One region of the Catellatospora aurea genome, then DNA from elsewhere that is predicted to be linked to it. Evidence: riboswitches for the same ligand, from Rfam matches in the RefSeq annotation. Region 1 holds a riboswitch; the other holds the start of a gene.
What was found. Region 1 has a riboswitch for ZMP and ZTP ahead of ACFQO7_RS33670 (bifunctional 5,10-methylenetetrahydrofolate dehydrogenase/5,10-methenyltetrahydrofolate cyclohydrolase). Riboswitches for the same ligand answer to the same signal wherever they lie in the genome.
Positions count from the first base shown of each region.

Region 1 (8,088 bases):
TGGGCCCGCCCACATTGCCGGGACCCGGCAATGTGGGCAGATCCGCGCTGCTCAGCCGGCCAGCAGCAGCGGCAGCGTCAGGGCGTACGCGCCGAGCAGCACCGCGCCGTCGGCACGGGTCAGGCGCAGCCCGCGCCGCAGCAGCGCCCATGCCAGCAGCGCGGTGAACACCATCGCCGACAGCAGCGCGACCGTGGCGGTGCCCGGACGGTCCGCACCGGCCGCGAAGCCGATGAACGCGCCGCCGGCCAGGCTGTTGAACAGGTTGCTGCCGAACAGGTTCCCGACGACCAGGTCGGTCTCGCCGCGCCGTTGCGCCTGGATCGTGGTGACCAGCTCGGGCAGCGACGTGCCGAGCGCCACCAGCGTGAACCCGATGACGAGCTGCGGCACGCCCAACTGCGCGGCGATCACCGAGGCGTTGGCGACCAGCAGCTGCGCCCCGGCCAGGACACCGGCCAGCCCCAGCACGGTGCGCAGCGGCTCGAACCACGCCGCCGAGCGCTTGACCGGCGCGACGATCACGGCCTCGCCCTCGGCCTCGAACCCCGCGACCTCGGCGATCAGTTCTTGGTTGCCACCGCCCCTGGCCCATCGGACCAGCACGAACAACGCCGCCGCCGCGGCAGCCGACAGCAGCAGCGCCGTCAGCGGCGACAACCCGGCCAGTGCCGCCACCGCGAACACGGCCACCGACCCGACCGCCAGCGGCACCTCCCGGCGGATGACCGCCGAGTCGACCGCCAACGGCGCGATCAGCGCGGCGACGCCGAGGATCAGCGTCAGGTTCAAGATGTTGGACCCGACGATGTTGCCGACCGCGATACCGGTGTCGCCACGCGCGGCGGCCAGCGCCGACACCAGGAACTCGGGCGCGCTCGTGCCCAGCCCGATGACCACGACACCGACCACCACCGGGCTGATCCGCAGCCGAGCCGCCAGCCGCGACGCCCCGAGCACCAGATGGTCGGCGGCGAAGGTCAGCAGGACCAGGCCGGCGACGGCGAGCAGGATCTGCGTGATCACGGTGGCCTCCCAGGAAGGGGTCGGGTCTACGGGACTTGCTCGCCGACCAGACTTCCCGGCACACCGGCCCACACCGTGGCCCACCCGCGCTCGCACCCGCGACGCGCGGCCGGCGATCCGCCGCGGGCGCCCTCAGTGGTCCGCGCGGTGCCACCACCCGACCGTGCCCAGTGCTCCGGCGGCGCCGACGAGCACGACGCTCAGGTAGCCGATCGTCCCCACCGGGACGTGCTCGCTGCCGGCGACACCGCTGACCAGAGCCGGCACCGACCAGGCGAACAGGTGCCCGTACCCGAGCGCGGCGATGACCTGCGCGCAGAAGACCGCCAGGAACATCGCCCCGACCGCGGCGAGGTATCCGCGTCCGGCGCAGGCGGCCAGTGCCAGCGGGAACGTCAGCACCACACCCATCGCCGCCACGGCCAGCAGCCGCACCAGGCCCTCACCGGCGACCGCCGCCGACCAGCCGGGCAGGCCGAGACCCGCCCCGATGAGCAGTCCCAGCACGTACAGCTGCGCCGTCAGCGCCAGGCACCAGCCGGTGATCAGCACGAACTTCGCCGTGACGACCGCGGTGCGCGACGTCGGCAGGGCGAGCAGGTCCTTGGCCGTCCGGTCGCTGAACTCGCGGCCGAACACCCAGATCGTGACGACGCCGAAGATGACGAACCCGCCGACCGCCCGCGGCCGGTATCCGCCCGCGCGCAGCGCGGCAGCCGCCGCGGCGTTGTCACGGGCGGCGACGTGCAACGTCCGGCGCTGCTCGGCGGCGAGCTGCGCCGCGTCGAGTTCGCGCAGCAGGCGTCCGTGGTGGATGACGCCGACCCGGTCGGCCAGCCGCGCGACCTCTGCCAGCAGGTGGCTGGACAGCAGGACCGCGGTCCCGGTGTCGGCGAGCTCGCGCAGCAGGGCCCGGATCTCCACCACCCCGGCCGGGTCCAGGCCGTTGGCCGGCTCGTCGAGGACCAGCAGCCGGGGCCGGTGCAGCAGCGCCTTGGCCAGGCCCAGGCGCTGCAGGTTGCCCAGCGACAGCTTGCCGGCCTTGCGGCCGGCGTAGGCGGCCAGGCCGAGCCGGTCGATCGCCTCGTCGACGTGGCCCCGGCCGGGCAGGCCGTGCAGCCGCGCGGCGATGCGCAGGTTCTCCCGCACCGTCAGGTCCGGGTACGCCGACGGTGCCTCGACCAGGTAGCCGACCTGCGCCCAGACCGCGGTTCCGGTGCCGGGTCCCAGCCGCTGTCCGAGCACCGTGACGGTGCCGGCGCTCGGTCTGACCATGCCCAGCAGCATGCGGATGGTCGTGGTCGACGGGCGCAGCGGTGGCACCAGGCACCGGCGTGGGCACGCAGCCTGATCCTCAGCTCATCGGCCACGGCGACCGCCATGACAACGCCCAATGTGCGACATCGGCCCTCCTGATCGTCACGGAACCACACCGCCGACCAGGCTTCCCGGCACACCGGGATCCACGATAGGACCAGGCGTCCACGTCCACAATCCCGGTCCGGCAGGCCGCGGTTGCCGCCACCGGGAACGGGTGAGGCATGCTGTGTGGCGAATGTTGCGACCGGCGGCAAGAGGATGGGAACGACCATCGGGGAGCCACCGCGGAAGCCGACCGCCTGGGCGACCGCGTGAAGGAGCCGCATGTCCGCGACCACCACCACCGCCCGGCTGCTGCCCGGCAAACCCGTCGCCGACCAGGTCCTCGCCGACGTCGCCGCCCGCTCGGCCGCCCTGCGCGCCCGCGGCGTCACCGCGAGCCTGGCCACCCTGCTGGTCGGCGACGACGACGCCAGCGCCGGCTACATCCGCATCAAGCAGCAGCAGGCCGCCGCGCTGGGCTTCGCGTCCCCGCACGAGCACCTGCCCGCCACCGCGACCCAGGCCGACGTGCAGCGGGTCATCACCGCCTGGAACGACGACCCGGCCGTGCACGGCATGCTCGTGCAGTACCCGATCCCGGGGCACCTGGACTACAACGCCGCGCTGCAGGCCATGGACCCCGACAAGGACGTCGACGGCATGCACCCGGTCAACATGGGCCGGCTCGCCCTCGGCATCCCCGGCCCGCTGCCCTGCACTCCCGCCGGCATCGAGGCGCTGCTGGCCCACTACGACATCGGCGTCGCCGGCCGGGAGGTCGTCATCCTCGGCCGCGGCGCGACCCTGGGCCGGCCCCTGGCGATGCTGCTGGCGCAGAAGCGCCCCACCGCCGACGCCGCCGTGACCGTCGTGCACACCGGCGTCAAGGACTGGGCCCGCTACACCCGCCGCGCCGACATCCTCATCGCCGCCGCCGGTGTGCCCGGCATCATCCAGCCCGAGCACGTCAAGCCCGGTGCGGTCGTCGTCGGCGGCGGGGTGCGCTACGAAGGCCGCCGTATCCTGCCCGACGTCGACGAGTCGGTCGCCGGCGTCGCCGGGGCGATCACGCCTCGTGTCGGTGGCGTAGGCCCGACCACCGTGGCGATGCTGTTCCGCAACGTCGTCGCGGCCGCCGAGCGGGCCCACCCGTGACCGCGGCGAGGGCGCAGGTCGCCGCGCTGCACCGCTACCCGGTCAAGTCCCTGCTCGGCGAGCAGCTCGCCGTAGCCGACGTGACCGAGACCGGCGTGGCCGGCGACCGCGCCCTCGCCGTGATCGACACCGGCAGCGGCCGTGTCGCCAGCGCCAAACATCCCCGGCTCTGGCAGCGGCTGCTGACCCTCACCGCCGCGACCGACGCCGACGGTGTGCGGATCACCGGCCGCGGCCTCGACGTGCACAGCACCGACCCGGCCGCCGCCGAAACCATGTCGGCGCTGCTCGGACGCGACGTCGCCCTCACCGCGACCCCGCCGGAGCAGGCCCAGCTCGACCGCGCCGACCCCGACGCCGTCCTGCGCGACGGCGTCGGCGCGGCCGTGCCGCTGGTCACCAGCACCCTGGGCGGCGCGGCCCCGGGCACCTTCTTCGACTTCGCGCCCGTTCACCTGCTGACCACGGCGACCGTGCGCGCCGTCGCCGCGCTGCATCCGGCCCGCCGCGCCGACGCGCGCCGCTACCGGCCGAACATCGTCGTCGACCTGCCCGGCGACGGCTTCGCCGAGGACGACTGGGTCGGCCGCGACCTGCGCATCGGCGACGACCTGGTGCTGCGGGTCATCGTCGCGACGCCCCGCTGCGCGGTGCCGTCCCTGGCCCACGGCGACCTGCCCCACGACCCCGACGCGCTGCGGGTGCTGGCCCGACACCACCGGGTCGTGCCGCTGCCCGCCCTCGGCCCGCAGCCCTGCGCCGGCGTCTACGCACAGGTCCTGCAGCCTGGCCGCGTCCGACCCGGCGACACCGTCGAGGTCTAGGACGTCACCTGCTGCAGCAGCCCGTGCACGAACAGCAGCCGGTGCACGATGTCGCCGTCGGTCACGTCGACACCCCACCGGGCCGGCACCTCCGGGTCGCGTTGACGTGCCTGCGGGAACCGGGCCAGCACGTCGTCGACGACACAGGACCACGGGGCCAGCCCGGCGACCGGACCCAGCGCCGGCACCGGTGCCCCCGCCGCCCGCACCAGCCACCCGTGCAGCACGAAGTCCTCCGTGCCCACGAGCGCCTCCCAGCGCAGCTCCGGCCACAGGCCGGCCAGCCGCCAGCGGTGCGCCGTCAGCACCGCATCGCCGTAGGGCACCTGCCGCCGCTCGTCGGCCGGGCCCAGCACCGCCTCGTACAGCAGCAGCCCTTTGGGCGCCGACCGCGACCGCAGCATCGTCTGCCACCGGTTGTGCGCTGTCATGTACTCGGTGTGCGAAGCCGACAGCTCGGCGCACGCGGCCTCCACCAGTTCCGGCTGGAAGTCGGACATCCGCCGCAGCAGCATCAGCTGGAACTCCCGCCGAGCGAACCCCTTCACGCCGCGAGCGTAGGGGAGGGGCGCATCCCACCAGCCCGATATGACGAAACACGCCTCAGGACGGGGATCGGGCACAGTGCAAGGCCCCTGAGCCGGCACAGGGGTGGTGCTCACGCTGCTCGCGATGCCACGGGACGACCGCGACTCAGGCCTGGCCGACACGGCTTACGAAGCCGTCAGGCGCGCCATCGTCAGCGACCCACCCGACGCGCGCGGCGGGGACTGAGGGAGCCGCAGGAGTTCAGCCGAGTGCGGCGCGGATCCGCGCCGCCATGTCGGAGATCTGCTCCGGGCCGTGGTTCAGGATGCCGTTCTCGGCCATCAGCGCGTGATATTGCTGCTTCTCGTATGGCACACCGGGCGGCAGCGGCACGACATGCCAGTGGACGTGCGCGTTTCCCTGCATGCTCCCCAGCGACAGCAGATAGGTGCGCTCCGGCCGCGTCACCTCGCCCACCGCGCGAGCGATCCGATGCACCACGGCCTGCAGCGCCAGGTACTCGTCCGCCGTGAGGTCGCGGACCACGTCCTCGACGTGACGACGTGGAACGACCAGCGTGTAGCCGGGCTGTGTCGGGTAGCGGCTGAGGAACGCGACGTGAGTGTCATCGTCGTAGACCAGTTCGTGCTCGTAGCCGGGCTCGCCGGCGAGGAACGCGCAGATGAAGCACTTTCCCGAGCGGGTCCGGCGCTCGTAGGCCGCGAGGTCCATCGGTATCCGATCGGAATGATCGCTCACGCGCGCATCGTAACGATGAGTCGCGTCGTCCACTGTCCTGCGACGCCCGCCGCCAGGCCGCCCTGGCCGGGGCGGTGATCCAAGGTTCGTCCAAGGGACCGTGTCCGCGAAACGGGCCGTGCATGCGGCGTTGCGCGCACACCGACCCCGGGCTGAGCCGACCTCGATCACCACGCCCACCCGGCACACCACGTCGGCGCATGAGTCGGCCCCGGCACGTCCGGCGCGAACGACATCGTGGTGTGTCAGGTCAGGCCGAGCAGCCCCGCGACGATCCCGAGCAGGGTGCAGGCACCGAGCACCCGCAGCACCGACCACTTCGCCCAGAAGATCATCAACGTGGCGGCCGCTGCGATGACCGCCGCTGCCGGGCGCAGGCTGGCGACATCGGGCAGCAGCAGGCGCAGGGGGCCGGCGGTCAGCGTGCGGGTGTCGGTGAACAGGGTGTGCATGGCGAAGTAGAGGCCGAGGTTGGCGATGACGCCGACGACCGCGGCGGTGATGCCGGTCAGCGCCGCCGACAGGCTGTGGCTGGTGCGCAGCCGCTCGACGTACGGCGCGCCGAGCAGGACGAACAGGAAGCACGGCACGAACGTGACCCAGGTGGTCAGGGCTGAGGCGATGATCCCGGCTGCCCAGGGGTCGAGGTCGCCGGGATGGTGGTATCCGCCGAGGAATGCCACGAACTGCACCACCATGATCAGCGGTCCGGGGGTGGACTCGGCCAGGGCCAGGCCGCGGACCATGTCACCGGCGGACAGCCAGGCGTAACGTTCGACGGCCTGCTGGGCGACGTAGGCCAGCACGGCGTACGCGCCGCCGAACGTGACGACCGCCGTGCCGGAGAAGAACAAGCCCTGCTGGGTGTACACGCTGCCGGTGCCGGTCGTGGCCGCGACCAGCGCGACGGGAGCGAACCAGGCCACGAGGCCGACGGCGAGGATCGTCGCCGCGCGCCGGGCTGAGGGACGGTCGTGGTGCAGCGCATCGTCGGAGATCAGCGGAGCCGGGCCTGGAGTGCCGCCGCCGTGGCTCGTCTTCGCGGTCATCGAGCCCGGTCGGATGCGGTGCAGCACCCAGCCGCTCAGCCCTGCGGCGGCGACGACGACCGGGAACGGCACCGCGAACAACGCCAGGGCTGCGAACGCGACCGCGGCGAAGCCGACCAGCGCGGTGCTGTGCAGTGCACGGGTGCCTACCCGCCACACGGCCTGCGCGACGACGGCGACGACGGCCGGTGCCAGGCCGGTGAAGACCGCGGTGACGGCGGCGCTGTCGTCGTAGGCGACGTACAGCCCCGACAGGACCAGCAGGGCCAGCGCTCCCGGCAGGACGAACAGGGTGCCGGCGAGCAGGCCGCCGCGCACGCCGTTGAGCAGCCATCCGACGTAGATCGCCAGCTGCTGCGCCTCCGGGCCGGGTAGCAGCATGCAGTAGTTGAGCGCGTGCAGGAACCGCTGCTGGCCGATCCAGCGCCGCTCGTCGACCAGGTGGCGCTGCATGACCGCGACCTGCCCGGCTGGGCCACCGAACGTCTGCAGCGAGATCACGGACCAGGCCTTGACCGCGTGCCGCAGCGGCACGACGTCGCGTGCTGGGGTGCCGGTGGCAGTGGTGGTGTCGCTGGTGTGTGCTGACCGGGTGGTGGTCACTGCGGCTCCGGTGGGATGGTCAGGCGGGGGTGCGGTCCAGTAGCAGGCTGCGGCGGAAGTACTCGTACAGTCCGTCGAAGATCGGCGCGGTGACGGCGAGGATCTGCTCGTCGTCGGCGATCATCGACAGTCCGCGCAGGACGGTGTCGAGGCCGGGGGCCTCGGGGGGCGTGGAAGCGGCCGTCGTCGAGGTCGGCCTCGTGCACGATCTGCGCGATCTTCCACAGCACCGGGTCGGTGATCTCGTAGTGGCGCAGGATCGTCTCGAAGCTGCAGTCCGGGCCGTGGTGGCCCAGCCGCACGCCGCGCATGTCGAACGGCGTCGCCGCGTCGGGCACGTCGGCGGGGTCGCTGACGAACACGAACACCGCGTCGGGATCGACGGACCGCCGGATCAGCCACGCGCACGCCGCACGGTCGATGTGGATCGCCGCGCGGGTCGCCCACACGCTCATCGGACCCGCCCCGCAGCCGCGGCGTCAGCCGGGTTCGGCTCGGCCAGCGCCTGAACGGCAGCGTGGGCGGTGTCGCGCTGGAGTGGTGGGAAGAAGTCGCGCCGACCGATGCGGCGCAGCTGCTCACGCAGCCGCCGCAGCACCCGTGCCCGCTCGGCCGGATCGGCCGTGAGGACGGCCTGTGCTTCGGCGGTGACCTGGTCGTATTCGGCGGCGCGGGCCTGGCGCATCCCGGCGGCGATCGTGCGCTGCTGGGTACGGCTGCCCGGCTTGGCCAGCCACACGGTGGCCGTGCCACCGGCGGTGATCACCTCGTCGGCGATCCAC
Region 1 covers NZ_JBHTAC010000056.1:28,258-36,345, reverse strand. Annotated here, with positions in the region: gene ACFQO7_RS33680 (calcium/sodium antiporter) at 52-1,026, opposite strand; gene ACFQO7_RS33675 (ATP-binding cassette domain-containing protein) at 1,159-2,349, opposite strand; ZMP/ZTP riboswitch at 2,577-2,658, shown strand; gene ACFQO7_RS33670 (bifunctional 5,10-methylenetetrahydrofolate dehydrogenase/5,10-methenyltetrahydrofolate cyclohydrolase) at 2,671-3,543, shown strand; gene ACFQO7_RS33665 (MOSC domain-containing protein) at 3,540-4,367, shown strand; gene ACFQO7_RS33660 (hypothetical protein) at 4,364-4,915, opposite strand; gene ACFQO7_RS33655 (HIT family protein) at 5,157-5,654, opposite strand; gene chrA (chromate efflux transporter) at 5,900-7,306, opposite strand; gene ACFQO7_RS33645 (chromate resistance protein ChrB domain-containing protein) at 7,303-7,761, opposite strand; gene ACFQO7_RS33640 (Chromate resistance protein ChrB) at 7,758-8,088, opposite strand, start outside.

Region 2 (8,088 bases), on a different contig from region 1:
GCACGGCCGGGCGGGTCCGTTCGGCGGTGAGCAGCGAGCCGTCGTGCACGATCGATCCCCTTCGGCGGCGGTCAGGTGTCCCGGCCCGGAGCACGCGGGGGTCGGCGGTCCGGGTCAATCATCAAGAACGGTCATTCCGCGAGCGGGATACGGCGGCGTACGTCCCACGGTCAGTGCGTGCGGCCCGGCGGTCCCGCCGCCCGGTGCCCGGATCGATCGCGGGTTAGGGTGTTCGGCGGAGACGGCGAGCGGCCCGGGAGGCACGGATGAGCGCGGTACGCGAGGCATACCTACGGGCCGCCGCGTCGGCCGCGGCCCTGGTCGGCGACCCTGCCGTCGCGGCGGCCTGGGCGAAGCCGAGCGCGCTGGAGGCTTTCACCGTCGCCGGGCTGGCGGGGCACCTCGCCTCGCAGGTGGTGAACGTGCCACGGGTGCTGGCCGCGCCCGCCCCGGACGGGCCGCCGGTCGCCCTCGCCGACCACTACAGCCGGGTTACCTGGATCGACGCCCCGATCGACGCAGAGACCAACGTGCGGGTCCGCCAGGGCGGCGAGGCGCTCGCCGAGGCCGGTCCGCGCGAGCTGGCGCAGCAGACCGATCGCGCGGTGTCCGAGCTGCGCACGCTGCTCGCCGAGGAGCACGTCGACCGCCTGGTCAGCCCGCCTGCCGGGCCGTGGGCGATGCGGCTGGACGACTTCCTGGTCACCCGGCTGATGGAGATCACCGTGCACTCCGACGACCTGGCGTACAGCGTCGGTGTGCCCACCCCCGACCAGCCGCGCGAGGTGCTCGACCCGGTGCTCGCGCTGCTGAGCGAGCTCGCGGTGCGCCGCCACGGGCAGGCCGCGGTGATCCGCGCGCTGACCCGGGCCGAGCGCGCCCCGGCGAACATCTCCGCGTTCTGACCGCGCGACCAGGAGAGCGTCCGATGCGACTGGAGATCGACACCGACAGCGCCGTGCCGCCGTACGAGCAGGTGCGGGCGGGCATCGCCACGCAGATCGCCGAGGGGACGCTGGCCCCGGGCGCGCACCTGCCGACGATCCGGCAGCTCGCCGCGGACGTCGGCCTGGCCGTGAACACCGTGGCTCGCGCCTACCGGGAGCTGGAGGCCGCGGGCCTGGTGGTGAGCCGGGTCCGGCACGGCACCACGGTCGCCGAGCGCCGCCCCGACCTGCCGCCCGCCGAGGCGATGGCCCGGCTCGACGAGGCCGCGCGGGGCTACCGCGCCGCGGCCCGCGCGCTCGGGGCCAGCCTGGACGGCGCGATCCAGGCACTGCGCCGGGTCGAGGCGGAGCAACCGTCGCCCGACCGCACCCGCGCCTGACCCCGTCCGCTGCGGGGCGGGTCCGGCGGCCGGGCACACTGTGCCGCATGGAACTTGAGTCCTTCGAGCTGGTCATGCTGCGCCGCCCGGCGAATCCGCCCGAGTACGACGACGTGGAGTCCGCGCGCATCCAGGCGGAGCACCTGGCGTACCTGTCCGGGCTGCGCGCGTCGGGCCACGTGGTCACCAACGGCCCGGTGATCGAGCCTGCCGACGAGTCGCTGCGCGGCCTGGTCTTCTTCCGCACCGGCTCGCTGGACGAGGCCCGCCGCCTGGCCGAGCAGGACCCGGCGGTCCGCGCCGGCCGCCTCGTGGCCGACGTGATGACCTGGTGGTGCCCGCCCGGCACGATGGCCGCCCCCGGCCGGACGATCACCCTGCCCGACTGACCAGCGCTCGATCCCGCTCAAGATCGCTCGACTTGCCAGGCGGGTGGCGAATGGCTGCTCAAGATACGCACCGGTGCCAGGCAATTCGAGCGATCTCGACGCGGCGGCGGGGGCGGCCCGGGCCTGTGCGGGCTAAGTGCGGTGGGTGGGGCATACCGGTCATATGCTGGCGGTGTGGGGGACGGGGGAACCGACGGCCGCTACCTGGCGATCGCCGATCACGGGCTGATCGGCGACATGCGCAGCGTGGCGCTGGTGGGCGTGAACGGGACCATCGACTGGTACTGCTGCCCGCGGTTCGACTCGCCGAGCGTCTTCGGCGCGCTGCTGGACGCCGACCGCGGCGGTCGGTTCGAGCTGGCCGCCGCCGTCCCGGCGCAGACCAAGCAGTTCTACTTCCCGGACACCAACGTCCTGATCACCCGCTTCTACGCCTACGACGGGGTGGGAGAGATCCAGGACTTCATGCCGATCGTCGGCGACCCCACCGAGGCGGACCGGCACCGGCTGATCCGGCGCGTGATCTGCGTACGCGGCAAGCTGCCCTTCACCGCGCTGGTCGCGCCCCGGTTCGACTACGGCCGCCGGGCGCACACGCTGCGGCGCGAGGGCGACCGGGTGCTGTTCAGCTGCGACGTGCTGACGTTGGCCCTGACCAGCAGTGTCGAGGTCGCCATCGAGGACGGCGACGCGCGGGCGGAGTTCACCCTCGGCGAGGGCGAGACGGCCGTGTTCGCGCTGGACCGGGTCTCCGACCGGGTGCAGCCCCGGTCGTGCCCGCTGGCCGAGGCGGAGGAGCAGTTCACGCAGACCGTGCGCTACTGGCGGCACTGGCTGTCGACCTCGCACTACCGGGGTCGGTGGCGGGAGATGGTGAACCGCTCCGTGCTGACGCTGAAGCTGCTGACGTACGCGCCGACGGGGGCGATCGTCGCGGCCGCCACGACGAGCCTGCCGGAGCAGATCGGCGGGGAGCGCAACTGGGACTACCGCTACGTGTGGATCCGCGACGCCGCGTTCTGCCTGTACGGGATGCTGCGGCTCGGCTTCACCGAGGAGGCGGCGGCGTTCATGGACTTCCTGGACCGCCACGTGGCGCTGCGCGGCGACGGACCAGACGGCCCGCTGCAGATCATGTACGGCATCGACGGCCGCACCGAGCTGCCCGAGGAGGAGCTGCCGCACCTGGAGGGATACCGCTGCTCGGGTCCGGTGCGCATCGGCAACAACGCGGTGGGCCAGCTGCAACTGGACATCTACGGCGCCTTGATCGACTCGATCTACCTGTACGACAAGTGGGCGCACCCGATCTCCAGCGACCGCTGGGAGGAGGTGACCGGGCTGGTCGACTGGGTGTGCGGCAACTGGGACCGGCCCGACGAGGGCATCTGGGAGACCCGAGGCGGCCGCCGGAACTTCCTCTACTCGCGGCTGATGTGCTGGGTGGCCATCGAACGGGCGATCCGCATGGCCACGCACCGCGGCCTGCCGGCGAACCTGCCCCACTGGCGGCAGACCCGCGACGACATCTACCACCAGATCATGCGCAAGGGCTTCTCGTCGGACCGGCAGGCGTTCGTGCAGCACGAGGATGCCGAGGTGCTGGACGCGGCGCTGCTGATGATGCCGATGGCGAAGTTCGTCTCGCCGACCGACCCCAAGTGGCTGTCCACCCTGGACGCCCTCGCCGAGGACCTGGTCTCCGACTCCCTGGTCTACCGCTACGACCCCGCGGTCAGCCCCGACGGCCTGCGCGGCGTGGAAGGCACCTTCTCCATGTGCTCCTTCTGGTACGTCGAGGCCCTGTCCCGCGCCGGCCGCCTCGACGAGGCCCGCCTGGCCTTCGAGAAGATGCTCACCTACGCCAATCACGTCGGCCTGTTCGCCGAGCAGATCGGCAAGACGGGAGAGCAGCTCGGCAACTTCCCCCAGGCCTTCACCCACCTCTCCCTCATCTCCGCCGCCTACAACCTCGACCGCGCCCTCGGCTGACCGCCCGCCATGTGGGCGGGGACGGTGCGGCGGCAGGCGCGGACCGGGCCGGGTTGTTAGGCTGGGGACTGGGCCGTGACTGGCGCGCTGGGATGGGTCACCATCGGGGAGCGGCTCCGTCATCGTGACGCTGTGCCGTGCGCCTGGGCCTCTTCCGTATCGTCCAGGAGGTCCGCATGTCTGACGTGTCCCTGTCCAGCGAGTCTCTGGCCTACCGCCACGCGCTGGATGCCATCCGTGCCGTCGAGCCGGCCGTCGCCGCGGCGATCGGCGCGGAGCTGCACGACCAGCGCGAGTCGCTCAAGTTGATCGCCAGCGAGAACTACGCCTCGCCCGCGACGCTGCTGGCCATGGGCAACTGGTTCAGCGACAAGTACGCCGAGGGCACCGTCGGCCGGCGTTTCTACGCCGGCTGCAAGAACGTCGACACGGTCGAGGCGCTGGCCGCCGAGCACGCCCGAGAGCTGTTCGGCGCGCAGCACGCGTACGTGCAGCCGCACTCGGGCATCGACGCCAACCTGGTCGCCTTCTGGGCCGTGCTCGCCCAGCGGGTGGAGAGCCCGGCGCTGGCCAAGGCGCAGGCCCGCCACGTCAACGACCTCAACGAGGCCGACTGGGCGGCACTGCGCCGCGAGCTGGGCGACCAGCGCATGCTGGGCATGTCCCTGGACGCGGGCGGCCACCTCACGCACGGCTTCCGCCCGAACATCTCCGGCAAGATGTTCGAGCAGCGCAGCTACGGCACCGACCCGGCGACGGGCCTGGTCGACTACGACGCGCTGGCCAAGTCGGCGCGCGAGTTCCGGCCGCTGATCATCGTCGCGGGCTACTCGGCGTACCCGCGGCTGGTGAACTTCCGGATCATGCGGGAGATCGCCGACGAGGTCGGCGCGACCCTGATGGTCGACATGGCGCACTTCGCGGGCCTGGTCGCGGGCAAGGTGCTGACCGGCGACTTCGACCCGATCCCGCACGCGCAGATCGTCACCACCACCACGCACAAGTCGCTGCGCGGCCCGCGCGGCGGCATGGTGCTGTGCCAGTCCGAGCTGGCCGAGCAGGTCGACCGCGGCTGCCCGATGGTGCTCGGCGGCCCGCTGCCGCACGTCATGGCGGCCAAGGCGGTTGCGCTGGCCGAGGCCCGCCGGCCGGAGTTCCGCGACTACGCCCAGCGCATCGTCGACAACGCCAACGCGCTGGCCGAGGGTCTGCTGCGGCGCGGCGCGAAGCTGGTCACCGGCGGCACCGACAACCACCTGGTGCTGCTGGACGTGTCGTCGTACGGCATCACCGGCCGCCAGGCCGAGTCGGCGCTGCTCGACTCGAACATCGTCACCAACCGCAACGCGGTGCCGCAGGACGCGAACGGCGCCTGGTACACCTCCGGCATCCGGCTGGGCACGCCCGCGCTGACCACGCGCGGCCTGGGCACGGCCGAGATGGACCAGATCGCCGAGCTGATCCACACCGTGCTGGCGGGCACCACCCAGGGCACCACGAACGGCAAGCCGTCCAAGGCCGCGTACGTGCTGGCCGACGGCGTCGCCGACCGGGTCGCCGGGCAGACCACCGACCTGCTCAAGGGCTTCCCGCTCTACCCGACGATCGACCTGGGCTGATCATCGCGAAAGGCGCGGGGGCTACCCCGCGCTTTTCCATGCCCGCCGGCGGCGGGCTCCTGACGGTGCGCGGCGCTGGCGCGAGACGTCTACATTGACCCGATGGAGTCAATGATCCTTCTCTTCGTCGTGCTGGCGTTCATCGTCCTGGTCGTGGCCGGGATCGCCGCCGCGGTCATCGCGGCGACGCGCGGCGCGAACCGGGGGCAGGCAAGCAAGCGCCGTCCCGGTGGGTACCACGGCCCCGTGCACACCTCGTCCGGCGACCCGGTGTGGACCGACGAGCACACCTGGCAGCACAACGTCGGCAGCGGCGGTTCGTCGAGCGACTCGGGCAGCGGCTGGTCGAGTGGCGGCTCCGACTCCGGTAGCGGCGGCGGCTGGTCCGGCGGCGGCGCCGATTCGAGCGGCAGTTCGTTCGGCGGCGGTGGCGGCGGCAGCGATTCGAGCAGCAGCAGTAGCAGCAGTTCCTGATCGGGTACGCGGAAAGGCCCCGTCCCGCCTCGCGGCGGGAACGGGGCCTTCGTCCTTCGGGAGCGTCAGCGCTTGGCGGGCGCCCCGCCGACCTTGTCGACCGCGATCAGCGAGAACTTGTCGTTGACGTCCGCGCCGACGAAGGTGACGTCACCTGCCTTGTAGTAGCGGCAGATGCCCACGTCGAGCACGACCGGCTTGGTGCCGTGCTCGCAGGCGACCGCCCGGTGCCCCGGGGCGACCTGCAGCGAGCTGATGTTGTCGTTGCCGGCCCCGTCGAGGTCGCCGCGCGACGCCTCGAAGATGCCCAGGCCCAGGCCGGACTTGCCGCCCTTGAAGGCCTGGTCGGCGTACGCGGTGGCGTTCGCGCCCTTGACCGGCTCACCCGAGACGAGCAGCAGCGAGATGTTCTCGTCCAGGTCGGTGCCGGTCAGCGTGTGCTCGCCCGGCGGGAACGACCGGCAGCGGCCCAAGGTGGCCACGCCGGTCCCGGTGCTGCCGTCACCGGCGCAGGCCACGGCCCGGTAGCCGGGCTCCAGGCGCAGCGAGGTGATCGCGTTGTCGCCGACCTCGGCCAGCTCGCCGCGGGTGCCCTCGTACACCCCGGTCTCGAAGCTCTGGCTCTTGCCCTTGGCCTTGGCCTCCGAGAACACGGTCAGCGGCGGCCCGACGACGCCGATCAGCGAGATCTTGTCGTTGAGCGCGCCGACGGTGGCGTGCTCGCCGCTGCCGAGGATGCGGCAGACGCCGAGGGCGCCGCCCGCGGCGGAGCGGTCCTTGTCGCAGGCGATCAGCCGGTATCCCGCGCCGACCTTCAGCGAGCTGATCGAGGTGTTCTCGCCGCCGGTGAGCTCGCCCGCGACCGACTCGTGCATGCCCGCGCCGAGCGGCTGGGCCGTGCCCTTGAGGCCGGTCTCGCCGTAGCCGAGCACGCCCTTGCCCTCGACCGGGCCGCCGAAGACGGCCAGCGACGAGAGCTTGTCGTTGAAGTCGCCGAGCGAGCCGTGCTCGCCGGGCCCGAAGTAGCGGCAGCTGCCCAGGTCGGGCGCGGTCGCCGGGCTGTCGCAGGCGACGACCCGGTAGCCGCCGGCCACCCGCAGGGAGCTGGCGGTGTTGTCCTTGACCTTGCCGAACGCGGTGGCGTCGAAGATCCCGGTGCCCAGGCCCTTCGGGTCGCCCTTGAAGCCGCTGTCGGAGTACAGCGTCACCGGCGAGCCGGTGTCCTTGCGCACGTAGCGCACCCGCAGGATCTTCGCGCCGGAGTCGGTGGCGTCGCCGATCTTCGTGTACAGCGTGGTGAAGTAGAGGCCGTCCGGCCCCGGGGCCATGCCGCCGACGCTGGTCTTGCCGCTGCCGGTGTACTCGATCAGGGTCTTCGGGTCGTCGACGGAGCCGTCCTCGTTGAACGAGAACTCGACGATCTTCTTACCGCGCCGCTGCGGGCCGCTGGCGTACGTCGGGCCGCTCAGCGACACGAACGCGTTGTTGTACTTCTCCTGCGGGAATCCCGCCGCGTGGTAGACGCTCGGCTCGGTGAACGTGATGCCGACCGGACCCTGGGTCTCCTTCCAGTTGTAGAGGGCGTTCTTGGTCAGGCCGCTCGCGCCGCCGGTCCAGTGGTAGCGCCCGCCCTTGGTGATCCGGGCGAACCGGTCGTTGACCGAGGGCCCGTTCTCCACGGAGTAGTGCTGGCCGTCGGCCTGCCGCCACGCGCCGCCGAACGGGTTGCGCAGCCCGTACGCCCAGATGTAGTCCTTGGCCTGGAACTTGCCCGTGCCCTTGTAGAACGGGTTGTCGCTGGGTGCGGTGCCGTCCAGGTTCATCCGCAGCACCTTGCCGCGGAACGAGTCCATGTCCTCGGCGGTGTCGGCGATGAAGCCGTCGCCCATGTGCACGTAGAGCTTGCCGTCCGGGCCGATGGTCAGGTTCGAGATCTGGTGCGAGGTCGACTGCTCCTCGCCCGGCGCCTTGAAGATCGTGGTCTTGGTGGCGGCGGTCAGGCCGCCGTCCTCGCTGTGGAAGCGAACGATCTTGGGCAGCAGGTCGCCGTCGTCCTTGTACAGCATCGACACGAACAGGTCGCCGGTCTTCGGCTCGATCACGATGCCGGTCACGCCCATCTCGCCGGTGCCCGGGAACTGGGCGCTCGGGTCGAAGTCGAGCAGGTCGTCGGCGTACGTGTGCTTCTTGAAGTCGCCGGTGACGACGCGCACGCGGCCGTACAGCTCGGTGACGTAGAACAGCGGTTTCGTCAGATCGCCCGAGAAGTTCGGGACCATCGCGATGT
Region 2 covers NZ_JBHTAC010000001.1:251,906-259,993, reverse strand. Annotated here, with positions in the region: gene ACFQO7_RS01245 (hypothetical protein) at 1-49, opposite strand, end outside; gene ACFQO7_RS01240 (maleylpyruvate isomerase N-terminal domain-containing protein) at 267-905, shown strand; gene ACFQO7_RS01235 (GntR family transcriptional regulator) at 929-1,327, shown strand; gene ACFQO7_RS01230 (YciI family protein) at 1,375-1,716, shown strand; gene ACFQO7_RS01225 (glycoside hydrolase family 15 protein) at 1,891-3,708, shown strand; ZMP/ZTP riboswitch at 3,774-3,864, shown strand; gene ACFQO7_RS01220 (glycine hydroxymethyltransferase) at 3,894-5,327, shown strand; gene ACFQO7_RS01215 (hypothetical protein) at 5,430-5,801, shown strand; gene ACFQO7_RS01210 (PQQ-dependent sugar dehydrogenase) at 5,867-8,088, opposite strand, start outside.
Region 2: linked by a shared signal. The riboswitch ahead of ACFQO7_RS01220 (glycine hydroxymethyltransferase) and the one ahead of ACFQO7_RS33670 (bifunctional 5,10-methylenetetrahydrofolate dehydrogenase/5,10-methenyltetrahydrofolate cyclohydrolase) in region 1 are both predicted to bind ZMP and ZTP.